2 regions of the Streptomyces sp. NPDC002309 genome follow, and region 2 is predicted to be linked to the other one. Evidence: predicted binding sites of a transcription regulator. Region 2 holds the regulator's gene; the other holds the start of a gene.
What was found. The regulator HspR, encoded in region 2, represses chaperone genes until heat shock. The targets are predictions, from matches to a motif close to TTGAGNNNNNNNNNCTCAA.
Positions count from the first base shown of each region.

Region 1: lon (endopeptidase La) is a predicted target of HspR. The motif match lies at 2,634-2,652, and genes of this name have one in related genera.

Region 1 covers NZ_JBSFCI010000021.1:4,360-13,717, forward strand. The annotation lists gene ACWCPM_RS18720 (sensor histidine kinase) at 1-943, opposite strand, end outside; gene ACWCPM_RS18725 (response regulator transcription factor) at 940-1,680, opposite strand; gene ACWCPM_RS18730 (spermine/spermidine synthase domain-containing protein) at 1,794-2,471, opposite strand; gene lon (endopeptidase La) at 2,675-5,089, shown strand; gene ACWCPM_RS18740 (MarR family winged helix-turn-helix transcriptional regulator) at 5,319-5,810, shown strand; gene ACWCPM_RS18745 (protein phosphatase 2C domain-containing protein) at 5,820-6,608, opposite strand; gene ACWCPM_RS18750 (nitrate- and nitrite sensing domain-containing protein) at 6,983-9,358, shown strand, end outside.
Region 2 covers NZ_JBSFCI010000002.1:229,398-238,755, forward strand. The annotation lists gene clpB (ATP-dependent chaperone ClpB) at 1-442, opposite strand, end outside; gene ACWCPM_RS02560 (hypothetical protein) at 741-1,076, opposite strand; gene ACWCPM_RS02565 (hypothetical protein) at 1,079-1,276, opposite strand; gene ACWCPM_RS02570 (helix-turn-helix transcriptional regulator) at 1,363-2,376, shown strand; gene ACWCPM_RS02575 (LuxR C-terminal-related transcriptional regulator) at 2,792-3,823, opposite strand; gene ACWCPM_RS02580 (sugar ABC transporter substrate-binding protein) at 4,125-5,234, opposite strand; gene ACWCPM_RS02585 (PA14 domain-containing protein) at 5,528-7,561, shown strand; gene ACWCPM_RS02590 (heat shock protein transcriptional repressor HspR) at 7,638-8,090, opposite strand; gene dnaJ (molecular chaperone DnaJ) at 8,099-9,280, opposite strand; gene grpE (nucleotide exchange factor GrpE) at 9,314-9,358, opposite strand, start outside.

The DNA of each region.
Region 1 (9,358 bases), on a different contig from region 2:
CTCCCCGGTTGAATCGCTCGAAGACCCGGTGCCACTCCGAGCGCGGGATGCCCGGACCTTCGTCCAGGACCTCCAGCTCCAGCGACTCCGGCCGCGACCCGCGCCGGGCCTTCACGGTCACACGGCCGTGCGGCGGGCTGTGCTTGACCGCGTTGTCGATCAGATTGACCACGACCTGGTGGATCCGCTCCGGGTCGGCGTGCGCGGTCAGCTCGGGCGGGGACACGTCGAGGTGCAGATGGACGTCCGTGCGCGTGTGGCTGCCGGAGCCCGAGGCCATGGCGGCGCGCGCGGAGGCGACCATGTTGGCCTCCTTCAGCACCCCGGACAGATACGGCCACACCTCGAAGCGCCGCTGCTTGAGCGGGACGACGCCGTTGTCCAGGCGGGACAGGTCGAGCAGCGTCTCGACCAGGCGCCCGAGCCGCTCGGTCTGCTTCAGGGCCGTGCGCATGGTCTCGGGGTCGGCCCGGGTGACGCCGTCCACGATGTTCTCCAGCACGGCGCGCAGCCCCGCGATCGGGGTCCGCAGCTCGTGGGAGACATTGGCCACCAGCTCCTTGCGCTGGCGGTCCTCGGCCTCCAGGTCGTCGGCCATGCGGTTGATGGTGACGGCCAGGTCGCCCAGCTCGTCCCAGCGGTTCTCCCGCACCCGGCGGGTGTAGTCGCCGTGCGAGATGGAGCGGGCCACCGCGTTCATCTCGTCCAGGGGCGAGGTGAGCGAATGCGCCACGAACTGCGTTATCAGCAGCGTGGCGATCATCGAGAACACCGTGATGAAGCGCAGCTCCGTCTCGGTGCGCAGCGCGATCATCATCAGACCGGTGGTGATCAGCACCGAGATGACGACCAGCGCGCCCAGCTTCGTCTTGATCGAGAACGGGCGTACGCCGCCCCAGGGTTCCCCGGGGCTCCTCCGTGCGGCCGGCCGCCCGTCGCTCATGGCGTCGGCGTCTCCAGCGCGTAGCCCACGCCGTGCACCGTGCGGATCCGCTCGGCGCCGATCTTCCGGCGCAGCGCCTTGATGTGGCTGTCGACGGTCCGGGTCCCGGAGGCGTCCGCCCAGTCCCACACCTCGGCCAGCAGCTGCTCACGCGAGAGCACCGCGCGCGGCGTGTTCGCCAGGCAGACCAGCAGGTCGAACTCGGTGGGGGTGAGGTGCACGTCCTCGCTGCGCACCCGTACCCGGCGCTGCGCGTGGTCGATCTCCAGCTCGCCCAGGCGCAGGATGCCGCTGCGCGGCGTGGCGGCCGCGACCGCGGCCCGCTCCACCCGGCGCAGCAGCACATGCACGCGCGCGGCCAGCTCTCGCATGGAGAAGGGCTTGGTCATGTAGTCGTCGGCGCCGACGCCGAGGCCGACCAGCATGTCGGTCTCGTCGTCGCGCGCGGTGAGCATCAGTACCGGCACCGGCCGCTGGGCCTGCACGCGGCGGCAGACCTCCAGGCCGTCGAAGCCCGGCAGCATGATGTCGAGGATCAGCAGATCGGGCTGCCATGCCTCGGCCGTGTCGACGGCGGCCGGACCGTCGCCGGCGGTCTGCACGAGGAATCCCTCGGCGCGCAGACGGGCCGCGATGGCGTCGACGATCGTCGCGTCGTCCTCGACCACCAGTACCCGGCGCTGAGCGCCCTGGGTGGCCGCCGCCGTGCCGTTCTGGGAGGTGTGTGTCTGCTCCATCGCCCGCCCCTGAAGTGTGCTTTCCGGAATCCGTGGGGTGATCCCATGACTGCGATTGACGCTTGAATGATCGGCGTCAGGCAAGCAGCGTACGGGGAGTCACCGTGGCTCGGCTATTCCGGTCGGACGCCGAGGTGCACGACGTCGGGAACGCCCCGGGCAACCGGGATCTCTTCGGTACGCACATGCCGGAAACCGGCATTCCACAAGGTTCCTTCAAATTCCGGGGAGGGTTTCGCCGACCATACGGCGAGTACCCCACCGGGCCTCAACGTCCTTGCGCAGCATGCGAGTCCGGCCTTCGAGTAGAGCCCCGAGTTGGCCTCCGTGACCGTCCAGTCGGGGCCGTTGTCGATGTCGAGACACAGCGCGTCGAACGTGTCGGAAGTCTCATTGACGTAGGCGATCAGATCCGCTTCGACGATGCGCGTGCGTGGATCGGCCAGCGCATTGCGCGAAACCGCCGAAAGAGGCCCCGCGCGATGCCAGTCGATGACCGCGCGTTCCCTCTCGATCACCGTGATCCCGCCCCAGCGCGGGTTGCCCGCGGCATGTGCGAGCGAGAATCCGACACCGAGTCCGCCGATCAGCACCAGCGGGTCGGGGCGGCCGTCGAGGGCGTCGAGCGCCGCGTCGACCAGGCGCCGTTCCGACCGTCCGTCGGACGTGTCCATCAGGAAGCAGCCGTTGGCGATGATCTGCAGCAGCGCGCCGTGCCGCCGCAGCACGACCTCGCCGTGCGGGCCCTCGCGACGGTCCAGGACTTGGGGGATGTCGTGGCTCGTGGGCATCGGCCCATCCTGGCACTTCCGTGACGGCACGTTGACGGAATTCCGTATGCCCCATGAACGGTTCGGGTCCTTCGGGCCCTTCGGTTCGATCGGCGCGGGAGGCCCTCGCGGTGATCGCTCACAGCGAACGCTCCCGGGGGAACAACGCGCCGCGGCCAGGCATTGAGTCGGCATAGCTCAACTTGACTGCCGAAGGGGAGATCATGGCTTCGACGTCCACACCGCTCACTCTGCCCGTGCTGCCGCTCGACGGCGAGGTCGTCCTGCCCGGCATGGTGGTCCCGCTGGACCTGAGTGACGCAGATGTCCGGGCGGCGGTGGAGGCCGCGCAGGCGGCTGCCCGTGACACGCCCGGAAAGCCGCAGGTCCTGCTGGTGCCGCGCAACGACGGCAGCTACGCGAGCACGGGTGTGCTCGGCACGGTCGAGCAGGTCGGCCGGCTCGCCGACGGTGACCCGGGCGCCCTGATCAGGGGCCGCAGCCGGGTGCGGATCGGCGCCGGGACCACCGGGCCGGGCGCGGCCCTCTGGGTCGAGGGGACCGGCCTCGACGAGAACGTGCCGGACCCGCTGCCCGGGCACGTGACGGAACTGGTCAAGGAGTACAAGGCACTGGCCTCGGCATGGCTGAAGAAGCGGGGTGCCTGGCAGGTCGTCGACCGGGTGCAGGCCATCGACGACGTGTCCGCCCTGGCCGACAACTCGGGCTACTCGCCCTTCCTGACCCTCGACCAGAAGATCCGGCTGCTGGAGACCCCCGACCCGGTGGCCCGTCTCAAGCTCGCCACCCAGCAGTTGCGCGACCACATCGCTGAGCAGGACGTCGCCGAGACGATCGCCAAGGACGTCCAGGAGGGCGTCGACAAGCAGCAGCGGGAGTTCCTGCTGCGGCGTCAGCTGGAGGCCGTCCGCAAGGAGCTGCGCGAGCTGAACGGCGAGCAGGAGGGCGAGGAGTCCGACGACTACCGGGCCCGTGTCGAGACCGCCGACCTGCCCGAGAAGGTCCGTGAGGCCGCGCTCAAGGAGGTCGACAAGCTGGAGCGGTCCTCCGACCAGTCGCCCGAGGGCTCCTGGATCCGCACCTGGCTCGACACCGTGCTCGAACTCCCGTGGAACGAGCGCACCGAGGACGCGTACGACATCCAGGGCGCCCAGGCAGTGCTGGACGCCGAGCACGCGGGTCTGGAGGACGTGAAGGAGCGGATCACCGAGTACCTGGCGGTGCGCAAGCGGCGCTCCGAGCGCGGGCTCGGGGTGGTCGGCGGGCGGCGCGGCGGTGCCGTGCTGGCCCTGGTCGGCCCGCCCGGCGTCGGCAAGACGAGCCTCGGCGAGTCCGTGGCCCACGCCATGGGGCGCAAGTTCGTCCGGGTCGCCCTCGGCGGCGTGCGCGACGAGGCGGAGATCCGCGGCCACCGGCGCACCTACGTGGGCGCGCTGCCCGGCCGGATCGTCCGAGCGATCAAGGAGGCCGGGTCGATGAACCCGGTCGTGCTGCTCGACGAGATCGACAAGGTGGGGTCCGACTTCCGCGGCGACCCGGCCGCGGCCCTGCTGGAGGTCCTCGACCCCGCGCAGAACCACACCTTCCGCGACCACTACCTCGAAGTCGAGCTCGACCTCTCCGACGTCGTCTTCCTGGCCACCGCGAACGTGCTGGAGGCCATCCCCGAGGCCCTGCTGGACCGTATGGAACTGGTCCGTCTCGACGGGTACACCGAGGACGAGAAGGTCGTCATCGCCCGCGACCACCTGGTGCCGCGGCAGCTGGAGCGCGCCGGGCTGGAGAAGGACGAGGTGACCCTCGACGAGAGCGCGCTGCGCAAGCTCGCCGGCGAGTACACCCGTGAGGCGGGCGTGCGCAACCTGGAGCGGTCCGTCGCGAGGCTGCTGCGCAAGGTGGCGGCCCGGCACGAACTGGGTGAGCGCAAGCTGCCGTTCACCGTCACGGACGAGCACCTGCGCGACCTGATCGGCAGGCCGCACCACGTCCCCGAGTCCGCCCAGGACCCCGCGGAGCGGCGCACGGCGGTGCCGGGTGTCGCGACCGGCCTCGCGGTCACGGGCGCCGGTGGTGACGTGCTGTTCGTCGAGGCGTCGCTGGCCGACCCCGAGACGGGCGCGGCGGGTCTGACGCTGACCGGACAGCTGGGTGACGTGATGAAGGAGAGCGCGCAGATCGCCCTGTCCTTCCTGCGCAGCCGGGGAGCCGAGCTGGAGCTGCCGGTCGCCGACCTCAAGGACCGGGGCGTGCACATCCACTTCCCGGCGGGCGCGGTGCCGAAGGACGGTCCGAGCGCGGGCATCACCATGACGACCGCGCTGGCCTCGCTGCTCTCCGGCCGCCCGGTCCGCACGGACGTGGCGATGACCGGCGAGGTCTCGCTGACCGGCCGGGTGCTGCCCATCGGCGGCGTGAAGCAGAAGCTGCTCGCCGCGCACCGGGCCGGGGTCACCACCGTGATCATCCCCAAGCGCAACGAGCCCGACCTGGACGACGTCCCGGCGGAGGTGCTGGACACGCTCGACGTGCACGCCGTCACGGATGTCCGCCAGGTCCTGGAACTGGCGCTGTCGCCGGCGACGAACGGAGCGGTGCCGGAGGTTCCGGTCGCGGTGTGACGGGCGCGACCGGAGAGGCGAGGCCCGGGTCCCGTCAGGGAGGCCCGGGCCTTCGCCGTGCGGCTGCCCGGATCCCGACCGCCGGACCGCGTCCAGGTGTACTCCGGGTGATCTTCGGGGGCCCCGGAGGCTGCCGTCGGACCGGGCCTGCGAAATACTGACGGCGCTGCGGTGACGACCGCCGTCGGCGGCAGGTTTCACTACCAGGCAAACGGATCAGGGTGCTGACGTGCACGAGGGTGGAAACGGCGGCGGACGCCACGCCGAGGCGGACGGGTCGCGCAGCGATGTGGAGCCGGAGTTCCTGGAGCTGGAGCGCGAACTGACGGTGTTCCTGCGGCGGGCCCGCGCCAGTCAGGGCGAGATGGCCCGCGAGGTCCACCCCGACCTGGAGTCGGCGGCGTACGGACTGCTCGTGCGCCTCGACGAGTGCGGCCGGCAGCGGGCCACCGACCTCGCCTCCTACATCGGGGTCGGCAAGGCCACCATGTCGCGTCAGCTGCACGCCCTGGAGGACCTGGGCCTGGTGGCCCGCGAGCCCGATCCGGCCGACGGCCGCGCCTGGCTGGTGCACCTCACCGTGGAGGGGCGCTCCCGGGTGCAGCGGGTCCGTGAGGCCCGCCGCGCCCGTTACGTCAGCAAGCTCGACCACTGGGACCGCCGCGAGGTGGCGGAGCTGGCGCGTCTGCTGCACCGGATGAACTCCGGGATGGAGAAGTAGGAGGGGCTCTCACAGCTCCACGTGGACGACCGTCGCGTCGTCGTGGGTCTTGCCGCGGCCCAGATACCTCCGCTCCTCGCGGTCGGCGGCCTCCAGCGCCCGTACCCGCTCGACGAGGGCCTCGGCGCCCTGCTTGCGGACGAAGGCGAACAGGTCCGCCCAGTCCCCCTCCCGGAAGGTCTCCGTCCACCGGGTCGCGCCGTCCGTCAGCGCGGCCAGCGCCCGCACCCGGTCGCGCGGCAGCACCCCGGTCACCGCCCGCGCGGCCACCGACGGATCCGCGGCCGCCGTGAAGAAGCCGCCCTCCTTGTTGCGGACCGTCGCGTCGACCAGGGCGTCGGTGGCCAGGGTCGCCCGGGGGAGCCTGGCCAGGCGGTCGTCGAGGTACGGCGTGACCAGTCCGTCGGGGGACTCCACCAGGAGGGCCGAGTCGGACAGGACCAGGTACTCGACGCTCTCCCCTGACCAGCGGGCGAGGACCACGGTTGCCTGCGGTGTGCGCGGGTGAGAAAGGTCACAGGTGTCCCGGTGTGCCTCGGCGGTGCGGGTGATGGCGCGGGCCAGGGCGTCGGAGAGCGGAACATCCGTGAGCGAAACGGTCAGTTCGGTCAGGGCCCCGCCCAGCCGGGACGTGTACCAGTGAACGGAATGCAGACAGCCTGTGCCGCCCCTCGGCGGGGTCACTCCGTCCAGCACCACGAGGGAACCGCCCTGTCCGCAGGCGGGTAGTCCGACACCGGCGAAGTCCTCGTTGGGGCGGGCCGGGTCACCCGGCAGGGAGAGAAGTTCCGTGCGCATCGGGCCAGTCTGCACGAGCCCTTCACAGGGTCCCGCGAAGGGGGCGCCGATCGTCGAAACACCGCACTGCCGCAGGTCAGGCGCCGGATTTGGGTTGGAATGGCGGAGTCCGGGAACACGTGGCGGCGAATACTGCCAAAGCCCGCCGTCGACGTCCAACCGGCCCGCCGTCGGGCGCCGCCGCGGGCACCGGAGGAACTTGCCCGCCAACTCCCCTCCGAGGTTCACTCCTTCGGGTGGCCGGTCGGGTGATGTGAGATGACCTGCCACCGGCACTGGGAGGGTCGGGGACCGTACGTACCGGGTGGTGTGCACACCAGTTGACGGGGCGTCACCCGAACCCATGGGTACACGAGTCAGGAATGCGAGCACCGGTGCAGAAGACGCGGCCTCGGCGCACAGGCAAGCAGACGGCCTCCGAGGGGGGCGCGCAGCGCACCTCGGTCGGCAGGGGCCGCCGGACCCATGTGCGCAACCGGCTCATCGTGGCCGTGGCGGTCGTGGCCGCCGCCATCGCCGGCGCGGGCACCCCTTCGGTGATCGCCGCCTCCGGGCAGCTGAGCGACAGCCAGGACCTGGTGACACTGGGCGGGCGGACGCAGGACGCGCTCACGCTCGCCCACTCCCTCGCGGACGAGCGGGACGACGTCACCTCCTACATCGCGGCCGGCCGGCCCAAGGACAAGGCGCCCTCGGAAGAGCGCAGCGCCCGGGTGGACCGGCAGGTCGAGGAGTTGCGCGCCAACACCGACACCCCGGCCGGACTCCGCTCGGACCTGGACGGCATCGCGAGCGTACGGAGGGCGGCGCTCACCGGACAGAGCGGCGCTCTCGAAGCGCACGACGCCTACTCCGGGGCCATAGCCGAACTCCACCGGCTCGCCGGGGACCTGGCCGAACAGCTTCCGCCCCGCGCGGGCTCCGGGGCCTACGCCCTCGCCGAACTCGACACCGCCGTCCAGCAGGCCGCCGCCGCCCGGGGCCTGCTGCTCGCCGCGCTCAGCGTGCCCACCAGCACCGAGTCGGTCTACGACCCCGTCACCGGCCTCACCACCGAGACCAGGGTCTCCTCCGAGGCCGACGGCAAGCGGCGAGCCGCCCTCACGGCCGCCGCCCAGCAGGCCCGGGTGCGCTCCGACGCCGCGCTCGCCGACTTCCGGGACACCGCCACCAAGGCGGCCCGCGGCACCTACGACTCCACGGTCACGGGACCCGAGGTCAACACGGCCGACAAGTACCTCGCCGACCTCACGGACCAGCCCGCGTTCTCCGACGAGGACCTCGGCATCGGCGCCGACAAACTGAACGCCGCCCTCACCGCGCGCATCGACCTGATGCGCGGCGTCGAGGCATCGCTCTACGAGCGCCGCACCACCGGTCTCGAGCAACTGCGCGACGACGACGTCACCGCGCTGGAGATCCGTGTCGCGATCCTCGGCGCGCTGATGCTGCTCGCCGTCGGTGTCGCCACCGGCATGGCCCGCGGCCTGACCCGCCCGCTCGCCGTGCTGCGCCTCGGCTCCGCCCGGCTGGCCGCCGCCGAGAACCCGGCCGCCGAGGAACCGGTCAGGTTCACCGGGCGCAACGACGAGTTCGCCGAGGTCATCCGCTCCGTCAACGCCCTGCACGAGCACGCCGCCGCCCTGCACACGCGGATCAACACCCTGGAGTCCGACCGCAAGCACCTCGTCGGCCAGCGGCAGAAGATGGCCGACGCCCGCGAGGGGCTGCGCACCGAACTGGCCGACGCCGCCGCCCAGCTGGACCGGCTGCGCGACAGCATCGGCGGCACCTTCGTCAACCTCGCGCTGCGCACCCTCGGGCTCGTCGAGCGCCAGCTCGGCGTCATCGAGGGCTTGGAGGAGCGCGAGCAGGACCCCGAGCGGCTCGCCACCCTCTTCAAGCTCGACCACTTCGCCACCGTCATGCGCCGGCACAGCGAGAACCTCCTCGTGCTGGCCGGCACCGAGCACGTCCAGCAGCACGCGGGCCCGGTCCCGATGGTCGACGTCGTACGGGCCGCGGTCAGCGAGATCGAGCGCTACGAGCGGGTCCGGATCACCGCGCTTCCGCCGCACGCGCACATCGCCGGGTTCGCCGCGGACGACCTGTCCCACCTGCTGGCCGAACTCATGGAGAACGCCACCTCGTTCTCCCCGCCCGACGTGCCCGTCGAGGTCTCCGGCTGGCTGCTGGAGAACGGTGAGGTGATGCTCTCCGTCCAGGACGAGGGCATCGGCATGACCGAGGAGCGGATGACCCGGCTCAACGCCCGGCTCGCCGACTTCGACCCCGCCTCCCCCTACGACCAGGAGGGCGATGACGGTCTCGGGCTCGGCCTCTACGTCGTCGCCCGGCTCGCCCACCGGCACGGGGTGCGCGTCTCGCTGCGCGAGCAGAAGCAGGGCGGTGTCGCCGCCGTCGTGGGGCTGCCCCAGTCGCTGTTCGCCGAGGCCCCGGCCGCCGCCGTGCCGTCGTCCACGCCCGCGTCCCTCGCCGAGGGCGCGCAGGGCGTCTCCCTGCCCGGCGCCGACGCCGAGGCCAACTCCAACGTCCTGCCCGGCCGCTCGGGGAGCGGCGACCCGCTGGTGGCGCTGGCCGAGCGCGCGGTACGGGCCGCCGACCGGGAGATTCCCGAGTCCCCGGCCGAGACCACGATGGAGCTCCTGCTCCCCGAGCAGCCGGCCGGACCCGACGAGGCCCGGCCCACGGACGACAACCACGCCGGCCAGGACCGCGGGACGCGGGCC
Region 2 (9,358 bases):
GTCCGCCGCGCGCCGTGCGGAAGGCCGTCAGCAGCTTCTTCGCCCCGGCGCCGTGCCGGCTCAGCACGTCGCCCGCGGCGCCGCCCTTCGCGGCGATCCCGATCAGCAGATGCTCGGTCGAGACGTACTCGTCCCCGAGCTCCTGTGCCCTGGCCCGGGCATCGGCGAGCACGGCGAGCACGTCGCGGTTGGGCTGCGGGGGCGCGACGGTGGAGCCGGCCACGCTGGGCAGCTGCGCGAGGACCTTCTCGGTGTCGGCGCGTACGGCCGCCTGATCGGCGTCGGCCGCGGCCAGCAGGTCGGTGACGTTCTCGTTCTCCCGCCCCTGGAGCAGAGCGAGGAGCAGGTGGGCGGGGGTGAGGTCGGCATGCCCCTCGGTCACGGCCCGGCTGCCGGCCGCGTTGATCGCGTCCCGGCTCCGGTTCGTCAGCTCGGCGTCCACGTGTCCGTTCTCCTCCTTGCGTGAGCGACTGACTCAGCCAACTTCCACAAAGTTGAGTCTATTCCACTCAAGGGCATGGAGGCGGAACGACCCGGAGCCTCAGGGAGTACGCGGAGGAAGCCCGGAACGCGCCATCGGCATCGAGCGGCACTTTTCGGCCACACTCGAACGGGCATCGGATAGGCCGGGATAGCGCGAAAAATGCGCAAAAACTGCAGCGGCGTCACCGTGTTCAGGTCACGGTGACGCCGCTGCGGGGGGAAGCACCTGAGCGATCTGTTACGACGGGGGAATCGCGTCAGGCACTGCGGGGGGTGGCCGAGATGGTCCTGGGACCGGAGGTTTCCGGCTCCGCCAGACGATGGTCCCGCTGGTCCAGGTTCACAAAGATCATTCCGTACCGGATGGCGCACCGCACCGGCTGCGGCGCCCCCCGAGGCCGCCGCAGACACCGGTACGCCCGCACGTCGTCGTCATCGTCCCTGGTGACGACGACGGGCTCGCCGAACACGGTCACCATCAACGAGTCACCGCTGTGGGGGATGGCGGTGGCCAGGTCGATGAAGTGCCAGCCGGATCGATAGGCCGTGGCCATCTCTCTCCGGAAGGACCGATCGTCGGGCGGAGTGGTCATGGTCAGTCCCAGGTGGTGTCAGCCGGGAACGCCAGGGCGTTTCCGTCATCGGACACCGCTGATGCCGGCCGCACGTCCGTCGCCGCGTCGCTCTTCGCCGCGGAGAGGCCACTCAGCGTTCCGAAGGCCACAACGGCGGAGAAGGCGGCGACAAGCACCGAGCGAAGCATTCTCTTACGCATAGTCGGCTTCGTCCTCACTTGAAGGTCCCCTCTTCCCCCGTCGGATAAGACGATGGCTCATTCAGGCACGTCATGGCCACACAATCGATGCATCATGTTCCTGCATGTTCAGGACCCTGGGGGGTGGAGATTTGGCATCGAACGGGACGAAGGCGACACATCCTCACGCGGTGGCCGAGCTGTGTGACGAAGGCGGTCGTCTCTATGCCAACGCCCTCCGTACAGGGCGTATCGCCCGTACGGAGGTGGAAGCCGCACCGTGCCTGATGGAATTCGCCCTGCTCCACCCCGATCCGGACGATCCGAACTGGCTGCTGCCGCTGCCGCCGTCCGTCGCCCTGGCCCAGCGGCTCAATCCCATTGAGCGCGAGATCACCGAGCGCCGGCGGACGTCCATCGAACTGGTCGACGCCTTCGAGCCGTTCATGACGCTCAGCGCCCAGCAGATCACGCCCGCGCACTCGATCACGGTCCTGGAGGGCCTGGACCGGATCAACGGCGCGCTCGACCTGGCCACCGCGCAGTGCCGGTCCGAGGTGCTCACGGTGCAGCCGAGCCGCGGCAAGCGGCCCGAGAACCGGCTCATCGAGGCGATGGAACGCGACCGGACGCTCATCGAGCGCGGAGTCCGCATCCGGACGCTCTACCAGCACACCGCCCGCTACAGTCCGGAACGGCTCGCCTACATGGAGCAGTTCACCGACGGCAAGGCGGAGTACCGCACCATCGACGAACTGGTCGAGCGGCTCATCATCTGCGACGAGAGCGTGGCCTTCATCCCGGTCCGCGACGACCGCCAGGTCGCCCTGGAGCTGCGCCACCCCGGCCTCGTCGGCTATCTGATCAAAGTGTTCGAGTTCATGTGGAGCCGCGCGGTCCCGCTCAGCGCCGGCGCCCCCTACGAGACCGCGCCCGACGGCATCTCCGAGGTCCAGTACTCCATCGCCAAGCTGCTCGTGGAGGGCCACGTCGACGAGGCCATCGCCCGGCGTCTGGGCATGAACGTCCGCACCTGCCGGGCCCACATAGCCAAGCTGGCCACGGCCCTGGGCAGCGGCAGCCGCGCCCAACTGGGCTACCTCATCGCCCAGTCGGGAATGCTGGAACGGGAGCAATGAGGCCGGGGCACCGGGGCGGGGGCGGGGTGTCGGGGGGCGCGTGGAGTCGGGGGGCGTGGTGTCGGAGTGCCGGGCGCGGGAACGCCGGGGTCGAGGGATCGGGATGCGGGGCGCCGGGAACGTCGGGGTCGGGGGATCGGAAAGCGGGACTCCGGGGCGCCGGGGTCGGGAGCGTCCGGGCCGAGTACTCCGACGACAGCGGCACCGGCGCCGGGAACCCCGACGACAGCAGCACCGAGCCCCGTAGAGCACACGACAGCAGCACCGAAGCCGCCGGTTGCGGCGCGGGAGACGGAAGCTGTGGCGCAGGGGACGCCGAGCGCCGTCAGGACCGCGTCGAGAGCCCGGGCGCGGGGTTTGCGGGGTTTCCGGTCAGGCCAGGGCGCCGAGGGCCGGGAGCAGGCTCTCCAGGGGCTCAGCGCGCCGTGGGGGACCCTTGGTCGGGGAGGGTGAGCTCCGCGGCGGAGAGCGGGCGCGCGGGCCCGTCCAGGCCGACCTGCGCTATCCGGACGCCCAGCTGCGTCCGGCTCGCCGCCCCGAGCGTCTCGGAGAGGCGGGCGATGTGGGCGCGGCAGGTGCGGACGCTGATGCCGAGCCGCTCCGCGATCACCGCGTCCTGATGCCCCTCCGCCAGCAGTGCCGCGATGGACTGCTCGCGGTGCGAGATGCCCTCGATGCCCGTGTCGGGAAGCGCCGCCGTGAGGGGGATCGCCGGCCGCCAGAGGCGCTCGAAGACCGTCACCAGGTACTCCACCAGCGCCGGGTGCCGCAGTTCCAGGGCCATCGTGCGTTCGGCGTTCGCCGGGATGAAGGCGACCGTGCGGTCGAACAGAATCAGCCGGTCGATGACCTCGTCCAAGGTCCGGGCCTCGACCGCGTCGCCCATCAGCTCCAGGTAGTTCAGCAGGCCCTGCCCGTGTCGCGCGACGTGGTTGTAGAGGTCGCGCATCCGCACACCCCGGCCGCGCAGCGCCAGCGCCCGGTGCAGGCCTTCCGACAGTTCGTGCTCGCGCCGGATGCCCCCGGGCTGCACGGTGAGCACCTCGGTCGTGCAGGCCGCCGTGGCCTCGTCCAGCGCCGCCTGGATGCGTGAGGGTCCGTCCAGGACCCGCAGGGCCATGCCCTCGGAGGAGGACACCTGGCCGCCCAGACCGGCGTACCACTCGAAGGCCGCGACCGCCGAGCCCACCCGTCGCTGGCTGACGCTGATCTCGTCGTACACCCCGCGCAGCAGCCGGGTCATGACCTCCTGCGGGGAGGTCGGGACCAGCCAGTCCATGTCGTCGGGGTCGGGGTGCAGCAGCGCGAGTTCCAGCAGACAGGGCACCGGCTCCGCGTCGCGACGCGGCACACGGCCCCGCCGTACGGCCCGGGAATACACACGATCCCCGGCCTCGCACAGTCGGTCAGCACCATGCGGATGCTCGTCCGTCCCGTGCCCGGCCATGGCCCATTCCACCCCCGGTTCCGCCTCTTCCGCAGCGCAACTATGCGCGGACCGGACCTGCTCCGCAACACGGCTCCCTGCGGGGCGACTACGGGAAACCGCCGCTATGGCCGGAATTCCCCCTACCCCGGTCCCTCACCTCGCGACAGGCCGAAGGTGGCGTGTTCAGGCTCCGCCGAGGCCCGGGACGCCCGGCCGCGCGACCCGGACCGCACCCGGAAAATTGACCGGAAGAATGACCGAAGGGGCGGCGCGCTCTCAGCGCGAACCACCCCTTCACCCACCCGTGTGCCCGGCCCCACTACGTGAGTTGAAGCTCCGCGCACGCGTCCTTGTACTCCGCCGCGCAGATCTCCTCGATCTTGTGGATGCCGTCCGCGACGACCGTTTCCTTGATGTTCTCCCGCGTCAGCGCCACCACCGACACCAGCTGCGCCGGGATGCCCTTGTGGGTGGGGCTGTCGACCCGGTCGCGGGCCAGGGCGTCGAACTGGATGTCCCGGCTCTGCACCTTGGCCACGGCCATCTCCGCGGCGGCCTCGGCCTCCTGCGGGTAGGACTTGTAGACGCTCATGTACTGCTCACCGGAGACGATCCGCTGCACACCCGCGAGTTCCGCGTCCTGCCCGGTGATCGGCGGCATCTTGGTCAGGCCGGCCGCCTCCAGGGCCTTGATGACGCCGCCGGCCATGCCGTCGTTGGCGGCGTACACGGCGGCGATGTTGTCCTTGCCGATCTTCCCGATCGCCTCGGCCATGTTGGCCTCGGCGTTCTCCGGCTTCCAGTCCTTGGTGTCGAAGGTCTGGGCGATCGTCAACTTGCCGGTCAGCTCGGACAGCGCGCCCTGCTTGAACTGCTTGGCGTTCGGGTCGGTGGGCGAGCCGTTCATCATGACGATCTTGTCGGAGCTGTCCATGCCGCTGCCCAGCGCGTCGATCAGGGACCGGCCCTGGACCTCGCCGACGAGTTCGTTGTCGAAGGAGATGTACGCGTCGATGGGACCCTCGGCGAGCCGGTCGTAGGCGATGACCGGGATACCCGCCTCCTTGGCCTTCTCCACGCCGCTCGCGATCGCGTGCGAGTCCACGGCGTCCAGCAGGATGACGTCGACCTGCTCGTCGATCATCTGCTGCATCTGGCTCGCCTGCTTGTTGGCGTCCGCGTCGGCGTTCGCGTACCGGACCTCGCCCTGGTTCTTGGTGAGCTCGGCGACCCGCTCCCTGATGATCGGGTAATCGAACTTGTCGTAACGGGTGTTGGCCGTCTCCGGCAGCAGCAGGCCGACGGTGATGTCGTTGCCCTTGGTCGGGCTCGCGTCGCTGGCGTCGCCCGTCGCCCCCAGTACGCCACAGCCTGCCAGCGACAGGGTCAACGACGAGGTGACCACGGATATGGCGATACGACGACGCATGGATGAGCCCACTTCTGCTGCTTCCGGAGGTGGCCGCGACACTGCGGCCCGGATGACTGAAAAGCCAACGCGTCGGCGCCCCTCAGCGTCAAGGGAAATCACTTAACGAGATGGCAACATCACGTTCCGCTTAGCTCGTGAACACGCCGCGAAACCTCCTCCCGAGACCCTTTACGACCCCTCCATGGACAGGGAGTTGAGGCACAGAAGCGGAACCGTACAACCAATCCTCTTCTCCGCAAGTCGTGATCACGAGCGCTCCCCGCGCTGTCCCGCTCCCGACAGAGGACCGAATGAACCCAGCCAGACGCACGACGACGGCAGCCGCCACGGCCGTCGTGTTCGCCACCGCGGGCGGCCTGCTCACCACCGCCGCCGCTCCCGCCTCCGCGGCGGTCTCCTGCACCTCGCCCGTCTTCAAACGGCAGTTCTTCGCGAACACCAATTTCTCGGGCACCCCGAAGAGGACCGACTGCGACAGCGCGGTCAGCGAGAACTGGGGCACCGGGGCCCCCGCTTCGGGCCTGCCGAGGGACAAGTTCGGCGTCCGCTGGTCGGTGACCCGGGACTTCGGCTCCGGCGGCCCGTTCACCCTGACGGCGTCCGCGCAGGACGGGATACGGGTGTACGTCGACGGCAAGCTCAAGGTCGACCTGTGGAAGAACGTGTCGACGACCACGACGAAGACGGTCGACCTCACCCTCTCCAAGGGCCCGCACAGCCTGCGCGTCGACTACGTCAACTGGACGGGCGCCGCGAACGTGAGGTTCGCCTACACGCCCCGGACTTCGCCGAGCATCGACAAGGTCGCACCGCTCGCGCCGACCGGCGCGGCCGTCTCGTACGACACCGCCACCGGCAAGGCCAAGGTCACCTGGGCGAAGAACAAGGAGATGGACCTCGCCGGTTACCAGGTCTACCGCCGCCTCAAGGGCAGCGACACCTGGACGAGACTGACCACGACCGCGGCCACCTCGTACACCGACGCCCCGCCCGCCACCGGACAGACCTTCTCCTACCAGGTACGCGCCCACGACAAGGCCGGCAACAAGTCGGGCGGCAGCGCCGAACGGTCCGTCACCACCCTCGACAAGACACCGCCCGCCGCGCCGGTGCTGACGGTGACGAGCACCGCGAACGCCAACAACCTGTCCTGGTCGGCCCCCGCGGACGTCGTCGCCTTCTCGGTCTTCAGCAAGAAGAGCTCGGAGACGACCTGGACCGAGCACCCCGAGACCACCGAGGCGAGTTGGTCGGACACCTCGGCGCTGTACCGCGTGTCGTACGACTACAAGGTCCTCGCCTACGACGCGGCCTGGAACCAGACCTATTCCGCCGTGGTCAGCGGCGTCCCGACGATCACCCCGCCGCGGAACGTCACCGCCACCACCCCTTCGTACGGCGCGGTGATCAGCTGGAGCGAGCCCGCGGAGAAGGACACCGAGACCTACTCGGTGCGGCGCTCGCCCGCTCCGGCCGACGGCACCCGCACCTGGACGAGCGTCGACTGCCGCGACCGCGCCACGAGCACCGACCCCTCCGGCAACACGGTCCACAGCTGCACCGACTACGACGGCGACCAGGGCGCCACCTACGCCTACGTGGTGACGCGCAAGGACATCCACGGCCGCTGGTCCGTCGCGTCACAGGAGATCCTCGTCACCCGCCCCGGCGACGAGATCGCCCCGCCGGCCGTGACCGATCTGACCGCGCAGGCCCTGGAGTACGGCGTCAAACTCGACTGGGACGCGAGCCCGGTGGAGGACCTGGCCGAGTACTGGATCTACGAGCAGTCGCATCCGCAGCAGCACCCCGACTACCTCCGCACGGTGGACGCCACCAAGTCGGAGACCCTGCTGCGGATGCCGGCCGACGGCGAGCAGAAGCACTACGTCGTCATCCCCGTGGACCGGTACGGCAACGCCGCGACCTTCATCGGCGACATCGAGGACGACGGGACCTACTGGAGCGACCCGGTCTCCGCGGTCTCCGTCACCGAGCTGGACCTCCGCCCGACGACCGAGGCCCCCGAGCCCACGGCGTGCGATCTGGGCGCGTTCGTCGACCGGTCGGGCAACGTCCTGGTGGACCCGTACTGCTACGGCTCGGCCTTCACCGAGGCCGACGGCTACCACGTCCACCGCTGGGACCGGGCGACGAACACCTGGGTCCGTCTGACGGAGACGCCCGCGACGACCTCGTACTGGACCGACACCAGTGCGCCGGCCGGCACCACCGTCCACTACCTGGCCTCCTTCACCAAGGAGGACGGCACGGAGGCGTTCACGGACGTGGCCACCGCCGCCACCCTGCCCAGCGGCACCTGAGTCGAAGAGCACAGCGAAGGGGGCCCGGCGGTTCTCACCGAACCTCCGGGCCCCCTTCGCGTACCTGCGTTCCTGCCTAGTCCTTGGCCTTCTTCGGGCGCCACACCACCAACGCGCTGGTCTGCTGGACCTCCTGGTACGGCACCAGGTCGCGGCGGTAGGACGCGTGCACCGCGGCCTCGCGCTGCTGCATCGCCGCCGCCGCGCCGTCCAGCCCGGCCTGGAGCTCCGCGACGCGGGACTGAAGTGCCGCGACCTGGTTCTCCAGTTCGATGATGCGTTTGATGCCGGCCAGGTTGATGCCCTCGTCCTGCGACAACTGCTGCACCTGGCGGAGCAGTTCGATGTCGCGGGCCGAGTAGCGGCGGCCCCGGCCGGCGGTGCGGTCCGGAGACACCAGCCCCAGCCGGTCGTACTGGCGCAGCGTCTGCGGGTGCAGGCCGGACAACTGGGCCGCCACCGAGATGACGTAGACCGGGGTCTCCTCGGTCAGTTCATAGGGGTTGCGTCGACGGCCGTTGATGTCCATGGCTTCACTCATGCTCCCTTCGCGGCCTGGAACAGCTCCGCCCGCGGATCCTCGTCCGCGGTCGCCTCGCGATACGCCTCCAGCGCGTCACGAGCCTTCCCCGTCAGGTCCTTGGGGACACTCACCTCGACGGTGACGAGCAGATCCCCCCGGGTGCCGTCCTTGCGGACCGCGCCCTTGCCCCGGGCCCGCATCGTGCGGCCGTTCGGCGTGCCCGGCGGAAGCTTCAGGGTGACCGAGGGCCCGCCCAGGGTCGGGACCCTGACCTCGCCGCCGAGTGCCGCCTCCGTGAACGTCACGGGGACGACGACGGTGAGGTTGTCGCCCTTGCGGCCGAACACCGGGTGCTCCTTGACGTGGACGACCACGTACAGGTCGCCCGCCGGGCCGCCCCGCTCGCCGGGCGCGCCCTTGCCGCGCAGGCGGATCCGCTGGCCGTCCGAGACCCCGGCCGGGATGCGCACCTGCATGGTCCGCGAGGACTTGGCGCGTCCGCTGCCCTTGCAGACCTCGCAGGGGTTCTCCGCGATCAGGCCGCGGCCCTTGCAGTCGGGGCACGGGTCGGTCAGCGAGAAACCGCCGCCGGAGCCGCGCGCGACCTGGCCGGTGCCGACGCACGTCGGGCACACACGGGGTGTGCCGTTGGCGTCGCCGGTGCCGGAGCACGCCTTGCACGGCGCCTGCGAGGACATCCGCAGCGGGACCGTCGCGCCCTCGATCGCCTCGGTGAAGCTGAGGGTGACCTCGGACTCGATGTCCTGTCCGCGCCGCGGCTGGGTCCGGGTGCCGGTCGTGGGGCCGCCCCGGTTGAACAGGCCCCCGAAGACATCACCGATTCCGCCGCCGAAGCCGCCCGCCTGCCCGCCCTGGCCCTGGGCGCCGCCGAAGAGGTCGCCCAGGTCGAAGTTGAACGAGCCGCTGCCCGCGCCCGGCCCCGGGCGGAAGCCGCCGTTGCCGAACAGGGTGCGCGCCTCGTCGTACTCCTTGCGCTTCTTGGGGTCACCGAGGACGTCGTTCGCCTCGGAGATCTCCTTGAAGCGTTCCTCGGCCTTGGCGTTGCCCTTGTTGGCGTCCGGGTGGAACTCGCGGGCGAGCTTGCGGTACGCCTTCTTGATCTCGGCCTCGGTGGCGTCCTTGGGGACGCCGAGAACCTTGTAGTAGTCCTTCTCGATGAAGTCCTTGGTGCTCATCCTCGACGTCCCTCCTCCCTCATCCGTTCAACGTCAGCCCTCGTCCGGGCCACCGCTCTCCTTGTCGTCGGCCTGCGC